Thiocapsa rosea: one gene and its partner. The main gene of each other region encodes a partner of the protein of the gene in region 2 in a complex. Links are inferred from orthologs where the notes say so. Each region holds a gene or a part of one and is shown on either strand. Other genes may lie near its edges.

Region 1 (5,784 bases), 570 kb from region 2 along the record:
TCTGACACTGCGTTCATTGAGTCTGGCTCCAGGTGTTGTGTCGCCATCAGCGACTCGGTCGATGTCGAACCGCCGGAGATGCAACTCTCATTCGGCTTCGCCTCTGGCCGTTTCAGACCATAGGTTACTTCGATTCGCCGATCGGCTCCTGCCGAAATTCGAGCATCGCTCGTTCACCAAGCCCATGATGTGCGGCCTCCCGTCGGAACGGTCCGCAGGGTGCGGCGAGGAACGACCCGCACCCTGTACATCCGGCGCGGCTTGCTAGCTCACCGCGCCCGGTGTGTGGCGCAACGGCCGCAATCACGATCCGTCCACTCACCACCCCCGCTCCAACAACGGCCCCAAAAACCGCCCGGTATGCGACCGCGCGTTCGCGGCAATCTGCTCGGGCGTCCCGACCGCGATGATCTCGCCGCCCCGGTGCCCGCCCTCCGGCCCCAAGTCGATGATCCAATCCGCCGTTTTGATGACATCCAGGTTGTGCTCGATCACGACTACGGTGTTGCCCTGGTCGCGGAAGCGGTGCAGCACATCGAGCAGGTGCTTGACGTCGTGGAAGTGCAGGCCGGTGGTGGGCTCGTCGAGGATATAGAGCGTCCGGCCGGTGTCGCGCTTGCTGAGCTCGCGGCTGAGCTTGACGCGTTGGGCCTCGCCGCCGGAGAGCGTGGTGGCGCTCTGGCCGAGGCGGACATAGGCGAGGCCGACATCCATCAGGGTCTGGAGCTTGCGTTTGATGAGCTGGACGGGCGAGAAGAAGTCGAGCGCGTCCTCGATGGTGAGGTTCAGCACCTCGTCGATGGTCTTGCCCTTGTAGCGGATCTCGAGCGTTTCGCGGTTGTAGCGCCGGCCCTTGCAGGTGTCGCACTGGACATAGATGTCGGGCAGGAAGTGCATCTCGACCCGAATGAGTCCGTCCCCTTTGCACGCCTCGCAGCGTCCGCCCTTGACGTTGAAGCTGAAGCGGCCGGGTCCATAGCCGCGCGAGCGCGCCTCGGGGACGGCGGCGAAGAGGTCGCGCACCAGGTTGAAGAGCCCGGTGTAGGTGGCGGGGTTGGAGCGCGGGGTCCGACCGATGGGACTCTGGTCGATGTCGACGACCTTGTCGAAGTAGTCGAGCCCTTCGATGGCGGTATGGGGTGCCGGCTGGAGGCTGGAGCCGTTGAGATGACGTGCGGCGACGGGGAAGAGCGTGTCGTTGATCAGGGTGGACTTGCCCGAGCCCGAGACGCCGGTGATGCAGACGAAGCTCCCAACCGGGATCTCGGCATCGACGGCGCGCAGGTTGTTGCCCCGTGCACCCAGGATACGCAGTTGGCGGTCCGGATCGTTGGCCGTGCGCTGTGTCGGGATGGCGACGCGCAGGTCACCGCAGAGGTAGCGCCCGGTCAGGGATCGGGGTGCGGCCGTGATCTGCTCCGCGGTCCCTTGGGCGACGATCTCGCCGCCGTGCACGCCGGCGCCCGGTCCCAGGTCGACGACCAGATCGGCGCAGCGGATCGCCTCCTCGTCGTGCTCGACGACGATGACGGTGTTGCCGATGTCGCGCAGGTGGGTCAGGGTCTTGAGCAGGCGGGCATTGTCGCGCTGGTGCAGCCCGATCGATGGCTCGTCCAGGATGTACATGACGCCGACCAGCCCGGCGCCGATCTGGCTGGCGAGCCGGATGCGTTGGGCCTCGCCGCCGGAGAGCGTCTCGGCGCTGCGGTCGAGGGTCAGATAGTCGAGGCCGACGTCGACCAGGAAGCGCAGCCGGGTGGCGATCTCCTTGATGACCCGAGCGCCGATCTCGCCGCGCTTGCCGGGGAGCTCCAGCGCCTCGAAGAAGGTCAGGGAGTCGCCGACCGGCATGGCGGCGACGGCGGGCAGGTTGTAAGTCTCCAGAAAGACATGACGGGCCGCTTCGTTCAGGCGCGAGCCGCCGCAGGTGGGGCAGGGTTGGTACGAGAGATAACGCGCGAGCTCCTCGCGGACTGCGCTGGAGTCGGTCTCTTTGTAGCGCCGCTCCATGTTGCGGATGATGCCCTCGAAGGGACGCACCTTGGCCGCACCCCGTTCGTGCGGCAACTTGAGCTTGATCTTCTCCTTGCCGGTGCCGAAGAGGATCAGCTCCTGAGTCGGGGTGTCGAGTTGGTTCCATGGCGTCTCGACATCGAACCCATAGTGCTCGCCCAGACCACGGATCACCTGAAAGTAAAAGGAGTTGCGCCGATCCCAGCCGCGCACCGCGCCGGCCGCCAGGCTCATCTCCGGATGGAGAACGACCTTTGCGGGGTCGAAGAACTGCTCCATCCCGAGCCCGTCGCAGGTGGGGCAGGCGCCGACCGGGTTGTTGAAGGAGAAGATCCGGGGTTCGAGCTCCGGGATGCTGTAGCCGCAGACCGGGCAGGCGAAGGACGCCGAGAAGGTGATCATGGGCCGCTCGGGCTCGTCGATCGCGGCGACGCGGACGATGCCGCCCGAGAGCTTGAGCGCGGTCTCGAAGGACTCGGCCAGTCGCAGGGCGAGATCGGGACGCACCCGGAAGCGGTCCACCACCACCTCGATGTCGTGCTTCTTCTTGATGTCCAGCTCGGGCGGGTCGTCGAGCTCGTAGAGATCGCCGTCGATGCGGGCGCGCACGAAGCCTTGCGCATGCAGCTCGCCGATCAGCCGCTGGTACTCGCCCTTGCGCGCCGAGACTACGGGTGCGAGCAGCATCAGCCGATCGCCCTCCGGTAGGGCCATGACTTGATCCACCATCTGACTGATCGTCTGGGCCTCCAGCGGCTCGTCGTGCGCCGGGCAGCGCGGCTGGCCGACGCGTGCGAAGAGCAGGCGCAGATAGTCGTAGATCTCGGTGATGGTGCCGACGGTGGAGCGCGGATTGTGCGAGGTCGTCTTCTGCTCGATCGAGATGGCCGGGGAGAGCCCCTCGATATGGTCCAGGTCCGGCTTCTCCATGACCGACAGGAATTGCCGGGCATAGGACGAGAGCGACTCGACATAGCGGCGCTGGCCCTCGGCATAGATGGTGTCGAAGGCGAGCGATGACTTGCCCGAGCCCGACAGACCGGTGAAGACGATCAGCCGTTGGCGGGGCAGGTCGAGATCAATGCTTTTGAGGTTATGGGTGCGTGCGCCGCGGATGCGGATTGTGTCCATGGGGCTGGGAGACCTGCGGCGGGTGGGCGGCCAATTCCCGATTATTCCTTAAAGATCGCTCGACCGTCTCCATCCGCCGCCGCGGATCGGGCGGTCTGCGGCGGATGGTGCCGGGGCGGCGACCAAGGCTGGCCCCCGGTGTCGGGGAAGATGCGACGGCAGGTATGGCCGCCGTGTCATCGGCGGCTACACGCAGCGCTCAATGCTCGTCGTGAAGCTCCAATCGCCGCTCCAAACGTTCCAGGCGGCGTTTGATGTCGTCGACGTCCGATTTGCTGCCGTAGACCGCTGCCGTGAGTCCTGCGAGCTGTTGCCCCATCGCCGAGAGCTGGAGACTGTTGGCGGTCACCTCGCGTTTGATGTCTGCGATGTCCGCTCGGATCGCGCGAAGATGCTCGAGGACGAGATTTTCGATGTCTGCCGTCATTCGGTGTTTCTCCGCGGAATTCGTTTTGAGAAGACTGGTCTGCGGGAGGATCCCTGTCAATCGCGATCGGGCACGATCGCCGACAAGCCCTTATACTCGCGTCTTCCCCGAATCGACGTCGCAGGCCACCGTCCTTGACCCCGTCTCATCAACCCCTTGTCGCCTTCACCGGGCTGGAGAAGCGCGCTGCGGCCGGTCTGGCCGCGATCTTCTCCACGCGCATGCTGGGCCTCTTTATGGTCCTGCCGGTTTTTGCACTCTATGCACACGACCTGGAGGGCGCTACGCCCTTGCTGGTCGGACTGGCGATCGGCGCCTACGGCTTGACGCAGGCGCTGTTTCAGATCCCGCTCGGGCTGCTGTCGGATCGGATCGGCCGCAAACCCGTGATCTACGGGGGGCTGGTGTTGTTCGCGATCGGCAGCGTCGTCGCGGCCCTTGCCGATCAGATCGAGCTGGTCATCCTGGGGCGCGTGATTCAGGGCAGCGGTGCCATCGCGGCGGCGACCATTGCGCTCACCGCCGATCTGACCCGCGATGCGGTGCGCACGCGCGCCATGGCGGCGATCGGGATCAGCGTCGCCCTGTCGTTTGCCGCGGCGCTTGTGGTCGGACCGCCCTTGGCGCGCTGGCTCGGGATCTCGGGCATCTTTTGGCTGACCGCGTTTCTGGCGATCGCCGGCATGTTGGTGCTGGCCTATGTCGTGCCCGAGCCCGAACGCTCCAGCGTCCATCGCGAGGCCCAGCCGGTGATGGATCAGTTCGCGGGCGTGCTGGGTAACCCCACGTTGCTGCGCCTGGATCTGGGCATCTTCCTGCTGCACCTCACCATGGTGAGCATGTTCGTAGTGCTGCCGCTGTCGATCGAATCGGCCGGCCTGGCGGCCGTGGATCATTGGCTGCTCTATCTGCCGGTTGTCCTGCTCGCGATCGTGATCATGGTCCCCTTCATCATCATGGCCGAGCGCGGCGGCAAGGTGAAGGCCGTGCTGATCGGTGCGGTCACGGCGATGTGTGCGTCGATGGTGGGCTTCTACCTGTTCAATCAGTCGATTTGGGTCGTCGGGTTCCTGCTGCTGGTGATGTTCACCGTCTTCAACCTGATGGAGGCCATCCTGCCGTCGCTGGTCTCGAAGGCCGCGCGTGCCGGTGCGCGCGGGACGGCGATGGGGGTCTTCTCCAGCTCGCAGTTCATCGGTGCTTTTTTGGGCGGACTGCTCGGCGGTTTGGCACATCAGAGCTTCGGGGCGGACGCCGTCTATCTGGTCGGGGCCGCGACCTCGCTGGTGTGGATCGGTCTGGCGGCCACGATGGCGATGCCGGCGAATCTGACGGCCCATGTCCTCTCGCTCGGCGATCGACCGGGCGACGAGGGTTTGGGTCTCGAGGCGCGTCTGCTGGCCATCCCGGGTGTGGAGGACGCCGTCGTCGCGCTCGACGAGGGTGTCGCCTACCTAAAGGTGGACAGTGGCCGACTGGATTGGGCAACATTGCAGACATTTTCGGCCAGAGCCTGAGGACAAACGCCCGGGTCGGCCGCGTGTTTTTTGGCGAGACAACAATCGCCCGCGTATGGCGCGGAGCGGGAGGACTGCATGGCAGGCGTCAACAAGGTAATTCTCATCGGCAACCTCGGGGCTGATCCGGAGGTGCGTTACATGCCGAGCGGCGATGCGGTGGCGAATATCCGCATCGCAACAAGCGAGACCTGGAAGGATAAGAACACGGGCGAGAGACAGGAGCGCACCGAGTGGCACAACGTCGTGTTCTTCGGCAAGATCGCCGAGATCGTCAAGCAGTATCTGCACAAGGGGTCGAAGATCTATGTCGAAGGCAAGCTGCGCACTAAAAAATGGCAGGGTCAGGACGGACAAGATCGCTACACGACCGAGATCATAGTCGACATCAACGGGACCATGCAGATGCTCGACAGCCGTTCGGGCGGCGGTGGTATGGGGTCATCGGTGCCCTTCGACGACGCGCCCGCCCATCAGTCCTCGCGCGGCGGGCGGCCGCAGTCCTCAAGTCCGGCGCCGTCGTCGGGAGGCAGTAGCCCCGGAGGCAGCAGCCAAGGTGCGGCGGATTTCGACGACGACATCCCGTTTTAAACCGCGTCCAGAGCGAGATGCTGATTTTGAGTGAGCTCGACCTTTTGTGCATCGACGGCCCTTGGCGGGGACGCGGTTTAGAATAATCAATTTTTTAAATTCTTA
Region 2 (8,271 bases):
CTGCGCCGCTCGGCTTGCCGACGCGAGCGATCCCGAGCGCTTCGCGCAGCCCTGCGCCTGCAACGAGAGCGACCTGGCCCGGAAACGAGCCACTCTGGAGATCATCGGCCCCACCTTTTCCGGCTCCATGCACTCGCTGGCGCTGGTTCTCGCCTCGCTGTCTTCCAATGGCGCGGAGATCAAGGTCAACCTCCAATCCCCATCGGCCACGGTGCAGAGCAATCACCGGGTCACCGAGCTGATTCATCGGATCGTAGGCGAACCATTAGACCTTCAATACACCTCGCTGGCGAGCAGTCTCAACGATCAGCTTGGTGCCCTTGCGCGCTATGCATACGGAAAGAATATGCTAAAGCCGAAGGGCAACAAGGGCAAAAAAGGGGGAGTCCTGATTCTGGCTGAAGAGTCGACCTTCGGGCACGGCGTTTCCGAGCTGCTGAGAAGCGAACGGCGTCACGACATTGCTAAGTCGACCTCAGACAAAGATGCGCTCGCCGACAGCGAAGCTTGGTCCACGTTTCTCGACATCACCAGAGTCGCGGGCTTCCCGCAGAACATTGCGGCAATTCGCGGTGAACATTCCCGAATCGACCAGAAGCAGAGCGAATCCCGGCGCGATCTTCTCAAGGTACGGAATCGACTACTCGAACTGGATCTATCCGGGATCGACTTGGTCACCGACCGACCGCCGGCCTATCGGCGCCTGCTCAGCTCCCGTTCCGACGAACTCATGCTCTACGGCACCTTTGACGCGCTTCGGGTCCGGGTCAATCCGGCCATGGTCGTCATCGTCGCGACCGATGTTCGCGACCGCTTATTTTTGTTGAACGAAGTGCGTAAATCGCTCCCCAATGCTCTGCCGGTCCTGATGGAGATGGACTATCTGACGACACATCCTGACTACCGCAAGATCAGTCGCGGCGCGCTTGTCGTCCCGAATGGGGACACGGTCCTGCGTGTCGATTCGAATGGTTGCTTGACATCCTGCGGTCAGGGCGGGACGGGGCCGTGCGCCGGCGGCAAAACCGATTCCGACGGCGATAGGAAGTCATATCTGTCCTTCCCTGCAGACTATGCGGCCAACCTGTTCCGAGCAGCGCTCAATCTGATCGACACTGGTTCCAGCCCCAAGGATCAAACACACTCCGGCGGGTCGAATTGCGATCAAAAAGCGGTCTCCCTGTATGTCACGACACTTGCAGGATTTCAGCAGGTCTATCCGGATGTCGGGTCAGGGATGAAAGACGACGGTCGGCCGACGGAGCCCGCTGCGCCGCGCAGCCGATTGCTCGCTGCAGACGGACGTTTGTTGCTGGATCGCCCGATTACGATCTTCTTTCTGATCGCCGCCATCGTGGTGGTTGCAAGCTCCTCGTGGTTAGCCGTCTTCGGCCGCGCGCACTTGGTGATGTTCTCTCCGCTACGCCATCCCAACCCTTTGTGCGGGATACGGGAGGCGAGGTTCAATCGGGAAAACGACGAAGGCGAGGACCCGGACGGTGCGAAACGGAAATTATTACGCCTGAACCGTTTTCTTTCGATAGGGCTCTTGGTGCTCGGCCTTGCCGTTCTCGTGATTGCAGGAACGCATCTCTACGGACTCTTCTTACCAACGCGCCAACAGACGTGGAGCCTTGCCCATGGCCGCGACGTCGCGATGTTGATCGGCCTCTTTTTGCTTTATCTCTGCGTGGCGATTGTTGCCGGATGGAAGCTGTCTCTCTGGCGCCGACGCTGCATCGGGCATCTGAGCAGCCTGGCCGGGACCGCCGGTATCCCATCGCCGGATCGCAGTCGTGGTCAAGTCGCGCTCAGTGCGGCAGTGGTTGTGGTTGTCGCGTTATTGCTTTTAGCCTGGTTCAGCGGCATTCCGAACTCGGTTGACTCGGCGTTGACGTCGCTGTTCGTCAACTCAATCCTGTTGCTGCTCGGGTTCTGGTTTCTTGCCGAGCTTTGGACAGAATCGAGACGCCTTGCTTGGTTTGCCCAATTGCTTGCGCCGACGGCCGGCCTCTCGGCCGAGTCGGCGGCAGCGAAACCCGCCCTGTCCAACGGGAGCCCGCCGAGCGAGAGCTGGGCAAACCCGATACAACTCAACTCGCTGCCACAGTCGCCATTCAATCTCCACTTCCGCGAGCGCGATTTGGCTGCCTTGGCCGCTTCTTCGGATGAGACTTGGCGAGCGCAAACACGCGAGCTGTTGGAGTGTCGATCACCGATCAAGGCGGAATCGAATGATTCCTTTCGGATCTGGCAGGCACGCTTGGTCGCCGAGATGCGCTATGGTACAACCGCGATCCGGAGCTGCGCCTGGGCAGCCATTCTGGCGCCGACGACAATCCTACTCGGAATAGGTCTCTATCCGCCTTACGGTGAGCGACTCATGACGACCGCGTCGGTCGTGTTGGTTTTCGTCGCCTTCGCATTGACCATGTCTGTTGTCATCAAGCTGGAGCAGCATCCCTTGTTGGGTCCGCTGTTCACGCTCAATCGCGACAAGTTGTCGTTCGGTGGGGTCATCGGCGCGCTGTGGGGTAAGCTCATCGCGGCAGCCGTCATTCTGATTCCGGTGCTCTTTCCCGATGCGCTATCGGGACTGTACGGACTACTCCAATCGATCGACTCGCTGCGGTAACCGCACCTAATAACCGCGGGCCGAGGGATCGGGCGCACTGCAAGCGCGGCGACGCTGTGCGAGAATCCTCGCCCTGTCGTCGTCGCGAGGTAATGCCGTCCATGCACCCGGTGGCCCTGAACAAGATGCCGTCTCCGCTCGGCCCGCCGCTGCCCGGTCGCCCCGGCGAGCGCCTGCTGTGGGGGCGGTTGTACGGCGCGAGCGTCGCGCTTGCGATTGCGGAGGCCGCCCGCGCGCATGAGGGGCTGATCCTCGCCGTCGTGCCGGACGTCCAAGCCGCGGCCCATCTGCGTGCGGAGCTCGGATTCTTTTTGGCCGGGAGCGGCCTACCGCTGCTGGGGTTTCCGGACTGGGAGACCCTGCCCTACGACGTCTTCTCGCCGCTTCCGGAGCTGGTCTCGGAACGGCTCCTGACGCTGCACCGCTTGCCGGGGCTCGACAAGGGCGTCTTGGTCGTCCCGGTCGGCACCCTGTTGCAGCGCTTGCCGCCGCGCGAGTATGTGGACGGGCAATCGCTGGTCCTTGCGGTCGGGGATCGGCTGGACCTGGATGCGACCCGGCGCCGGCTGGAGCGTGCCGGCTATTCCTGTGTCTCCCAGGTCATCGGCCACGGCGAATACGCGGTGCGCGGCTCCCTGCTCGACGTCTTCCCGATGGGCAGCGAGACCCCGCTGCGCATCGACCTCTTCGACCAGGAGGTCGAGACGATCCGCACCTTCGACCCGGAGACCCAGCGCTCGCAGGAGAAGCTGGAACAGGTCCGGATGCTGCCGGCGCGTGAGTTCCCGCTGACCGAAGAGGCGATCTCCGGATTTCGCCAACGTTATCGGGCGAGCTTCGAGGGCGACCCGCAGGCGAGCTTGGTCTATCGGGAGGTGTCGGAAGGGCGCACCCCTGGCGGGCTGGAATACTATCTCCCGCTCTTTTTCGAGACCACCGCAACCCTTTTCGATTATCTGCCCGCGGGCGTCCTGGCCTTGGAGTCGGACGCCTGTCGCGAGACCGCCACGACCTTCATCGCCGGTGTCGCCCAGCGCTACGAGCAGCGTCGTCACGACATCGAGCGCCCGCTCCTGCCGCCGGCCAAGCTCTATCTGCATCCCGACGAGATGGCCGGGGCACTCAACCGACTGTCGGGCGTGCTCTATCAGTCCCCCGAGGTTCCGGATCGGCGCAAGGGGTATGCGGCATTCCACAACTTTGCGACCACCACCCTGCCCCCGCTCGCCATCCAGGCGCGCGCTGCAGAACCCGCGCAAGCCTTGCAGGACTTCCTGAGCATGCCGGATCGCCGGGTCCTGTTCGTCGCCGAAAGCACGGGGCGGCGCGAGATGCTCTCCGAGCATCTGGCCGGGTTCAACATCCGCGCCCGTCAGGTCGAAGGCTGGCAAGCATTCGTCGAGGGTGATCTCGATCTGGCGTTGACCGTCGCGCCGCTCGAGCGCGGTCTGCTGCTGGAAGACCGCGGCATCGCGCTGGTCACCGAGACCCAGCTCTACGGCGAGCGGGTGCGCCAGGAGCGTCGGCGCCGCGCGCGCGAGCGCGACAGCGACGCCATCGTGCGCAACCTTACCGAGCTGACCGAGGGCGCGCCGGTCGTGCATGAGGAGCACGGCGTCGGGCGCTATCTGGGGCTGCAGACCCTGCAGGTCTGCGGGATGACCACCGAGTTCCTCGCACTCGAATACGCCAACGGCGACAAGCTCTATGTCCCGGTCAGCTCGCTGCATCTGATCTCGCGCTACACGGGTGCCTCGCCCGAGAACGCGCCCCTGCACCGACTCGGCGGCGAGCAGTGGGATCGGATCAAGCGCAAGGCCGCGCAGAAGGCGCACGACGTGGCCGCCGAGCTGCTCGATATCTACGCGCGACGCGCCGCCCGCGAGGGCGTGGCCTGCCCGGCACCGGGCGACGACTATGCCGCCTTCGCCGCTGCCTTCCCCTTCGAGGAGACCCCCGATCAGCTGCGCGCCATCGAGGGCGTAATCGCCGACATGGAAGACGCCAAGCCGATGGACCGGGTGGTCTGCGGCGATGTCGGCTTCGGCAAGACGGAGGTCGCCATGCGGGCGGCCTTCATGGCCGTACAGGGCGGACGGCAGGTCGCGGTGCTGGTGCCGACCACCCTGCTCGCCCAACAGCATTTCGAGAACTTCTCCGACCGCTTCGCCGACTGGCCGATCAAGATCGAGAGCCTGTCGCGATTCCGCACCGCCAAAGAGCAGAAGAAGGTGCTCGAAGGTCTGGCCGACGGCACGGTCGACATCCTGGTCGGCACCCACAAGCTCCTACAGCCCAGTCTGAAATTCAAGAATCTGGGACTGGCGATCATCGACGAGGAGCACCGCTTCGGTGTGCGCCACAAGGAGCAGCTCAAGAATCTGCGCAGCGAGGTGGACATCCTGACCCTCACGGCGACGCCGATACCACGCACGCTCAACATGGCCATGTCAGGCCTGCGGGATCTGTCCATCATCGCGACACCGCCGGTCGAGCGTCATCCCATCAAGACCTTCGTCAGCCCCTGGAACGACGGCCTGATCCAAGAGGCGGTGCTGCGCGAGCTCAAGCGCGGCGGTCAGGTCTACTTCCTCCACAACGAGGTGGAGACCATCGAGAACCAGGCGCAGAAGCTCGAGGCCCTGATCCCGGAGGCGCGGGTACAGGTCGCGCACGGACAGATGCGCGAGCGCGATCTCGAACGGGTGATGCGCGACTTCTATCACCAGCGTTTCAACCTGCTGGTCTGCACCACCATCATCGAGAGCGGCATCGACGTGCCGAGCGCCAACACCATCGTCATCAATCGTGCCGACAAGCTGGGGCTGGCGCAGCTGCATCAGCTGCGCGGACGGGTCGGGCGCTCGCACCATCGCGCCTACGCCTATCTGATCACGCCGCCGACCAAGGTCATGACTGCGGACGCGAAGAAGCGATTGGAGGCGATCGAGTCCATGGAGGATCTAGGGGCCGGCTTCACGCTCGCCACCCATGACTTGGAGATCCGCGGAGCCGGCGAGCTGCTCGGCGACGAGCAGTCCGGCCAGATCCACGAGGTCGGCTTCTCGCTCTACATGGACCTGCTCGAACGCGCGGTCCAGGCGCTCAAGGCCGGACGCACGCCCGAGCTGGACCGACCACTCAGTCACGGCGCCGAGATCGATCTCGGCCTACCCGCCCTGCTGCCCAGCGACTATCTGCCCGACGTGCACGCCCGCCTCGTCATGTACAAACGGATTGCGAGCGCCGCCACGGCCGGCGATCTCAGGGAGCTGCAGGTGGAGATGATCGACCGCTTCGGCCTGCTGCCCGAGCCGGCCAAGAACCTGCTCGAGATCACCGAGCTGAAACTGAAGGTCCAGCCCTACGGAATCCGCAAGATCGAAGCCGGGCCGGCGAGCGGGCGGATCCTCTTCGACGAGACGCCGAGCATCGACCCCGGAAACCTGATCCGACTGATTCAGCAAAAGCCAAAGGAGTTCAAGCTCGACGGCAGCGACAAGCTGCGGTTTTACCGGGACATGGCCGAGCCGCAACGCCGGCTGAGGCAGGTGAACGAAGTGATTGCGCAGTTGGTTGGCGCAGGATAAAACGGAAGAGGAGTCGAAACGATCGCGAGGGCCATCCGGAAAGTGCAGACCGCTTCTTCTTGCGCGCATGTTTATGTCTTTTGTACGGCCTGGTTCATCAGACGGTCCATCTTGCGTACGCTGTCGCGATCAGGAACCACACCGACGAATCGAATCAAGGAAGAAAGCCTCATGACCCAGACAACGGCCTACCCGTACTTCCCGCCGGCCCAGCGCCACGCGTTTGCCAGCCCTCGGCATCACTGACTACCCCCGCCGTGGGCATCGCTCTTTAGATCGCCCCCCCAGATGCTCGGAGGACTCTTGATACCGCTCCGCGGCGCCACGCATGCCATGTGGCGGTTTGGCCGGAGTTACGAAAAAGGGCGATGACGTGATAATCCGTCATCACGGACGAACAACTTCACCGAGCGATGCTCGGAGGCATCGTTTTCAGCTGAGCCTGCCAATCATCGCGAGAAACATCACCATGAACATTCGCCCCACGGTACGAAAACAACTGAGCGCTGCGAGACAAGCCATGAGCATCTCAATCTCGGTCATCTTGGCATTCGTCGCCGTGTTCGCTGCGATGCCGACCCCGTCGGCCAACAACGCAATCGATCCACCTGTCGCGCCAAATAAGAGCGCGGAGCTTAAGACCAAAACGGGGCAGAGCGCAGATTTGCGTGGCAGTCCACCCGAAAAAGCCTCAGCTCATCGTGAGTTGTTGGATCAAGCTCATTCCTTAGGTCGAATCCCGGTCATCGTCAAGCTCAAGACCTGGGTGCAGCCCGAATCAATGCTTGACGATGACGGAATCGTGCAACAGCGCGAAGCGCTCTCGACGATACAACAGCGCGTTCTGGATGAATTGTCCTCGAGGAACGGGCGGGATCAAGCGGCCATGGGCATCAAGCGCTTTGCTCTGACACCTGCATTCGCAATGCAGGCGAGCGAGTCAGACATTCTGGAGCTTCTGGCGCATCCGGACGTTATCGACGTCGTGGAGGATAGCATCATGCTCCCCTTCCTCATGGATAGTGTTCCGCTGATTGGGGGCCTCGATGGTGCTTTCCTTGGATACACCGGCCTGGGCCAGGTCGTTGCCATTCTGGATACCGGCGTGGATAAAAATCATCCTTTTTTGAAAGGAAAGGTGATTTCGGAGGCATGCTACTCGTCGAATGTCCCGGCACTCGGTGCGACTTCGCTTTGCCCCGGGGGTGTCTCTGAATCTACGGCCGATGGCTCCGGGGTCAATTGTCCAATCACCTTGGCGGGTTGTGATCACGGCACTCATGTAGCGGGAATTGTAGCTGGACGAAGCACCAACGCTTCCGGTGTTGCCAGAGACGCTGACATCATCGCCGCTCAGGTATTTTCGCGTTTTGATTCAGCCAGTTTCTGCGGGATTGCAGCGCCTTGCATTGCGACTTTCACATCCGACTCACTCCGTGCATTAGAGCGAATTTACCTTCTCCGAACCAGTTACCCGATTGCTGCAATTAACATGAGTCTCGGTAGCGGTGCTTTTCAAGATCCTTGCAATGATGACGCAAGACGGACGATTATCGACCAGCTGCGAAGCGCTGGCATTGCAACCGTCGCCGCAAGTGGAAACGAAGGCTATGCAAATGCGATGAGTGCGCCCGCATGCGTTCCGAGCGCGATCAGTGTCGGAAGCACAACCAAAGCGGACCAGATCTCGGGCTTCTCCAATAGTGCTTATTTTCTCGATCTACTGGCGCCCGGAGCATCGATCTATTCAGCAGTCCCAGGCACGGGCTATGCGTCAAAAAGCGGAACCTCGATGGCGACACCTCACGTCGCCGGAGCTTGGGCGGTGATCAAATCGGCCCAACCCGCCGCAGACCCCGATGCTATTCTGAACATGCTCAAATCAACCGGGATAGCTCTAACCGATGTCAACGACATCACGACGTCTCGGATCCAGGTTGATCGAGCAGTCGATGAAATCGCGGGACCACAAGCGACCATCAACACTGCTGTCCTACCCTACGCCCGTGCCGTCGCGATCGCCGAAACCGCCACCGCCTTTGCGAG

The links.
Region 1: the proteins of mfd (region 2) and uvrA are in contact, whole or in part, in a crystal structure (PDB 4DFC), measured with the Escherichia coli proteins. The link is inferred for Thiocapsa rosea from one-to-one orthologs.

Annotation. Positions count from the first base shown.
Region 1 is NZ_RBXL01000001.1:943,216-948,999, reverse strand. What follows is about bases 119-3,510. They hold uvrA (excinuclease ABC subunit UvrA), read right to left. Parts: upstream 3,145-3,510; coding sequence 319-3,144; downstream 119-318. Other genes in these bases: BDD21_RS04260 (hypothetical protein), read right to left, coding at 3,344-3,510. Also shown: more of BDD21_RS04260, read right to left, coding at 3,511-3,571; BDD21_RS04255 (MFS transporter), read left to right, coding at 3,706-5,088; ssb (single-stranded DNA-binding protein), read left to right, coding at 5,167-5,679. UniProt on the Escherichia coli protein: The UvrABC repair system catalyzes the recognition and processing of DNA lesions. UvrA is an ATPase and a DNA-binding protein. A damage recognition complex composed of 2 UvrA and 2 UvrB subunits scans DNA for abnormalities.
Region 2 is NZ_RBXL01000001.1:368,322-376,592, forward strand. What follows is about bases 2,420-6,425. They hold mfd (transcription-repair coupling factor), read left to right. Parts: upstream 2,420-2,736; coding sequence 2,737-6,225; downstream 6,226-6,425. Other genes in these bases: BDD21_RS01665 (hypothetical protein), read left to right, coding at 2,420-2,635. Outside these bases: more of BDD21_RS01665, read left to right, coding at 1-2,419; BDD21_RS01675 (S8 family peptidase), read left to right, coding at 6,746-8,271. UniProt on the Escherichia coli protein: Couples transcription and DNA repair by recognizing RNA polymerase (RNAP) stalled at DNA lesions. Mediates ATP-dependent release of RNAP and its truncated transcript from the DNA, and recruitment of nucleotide excision repair machinery to the damaged site.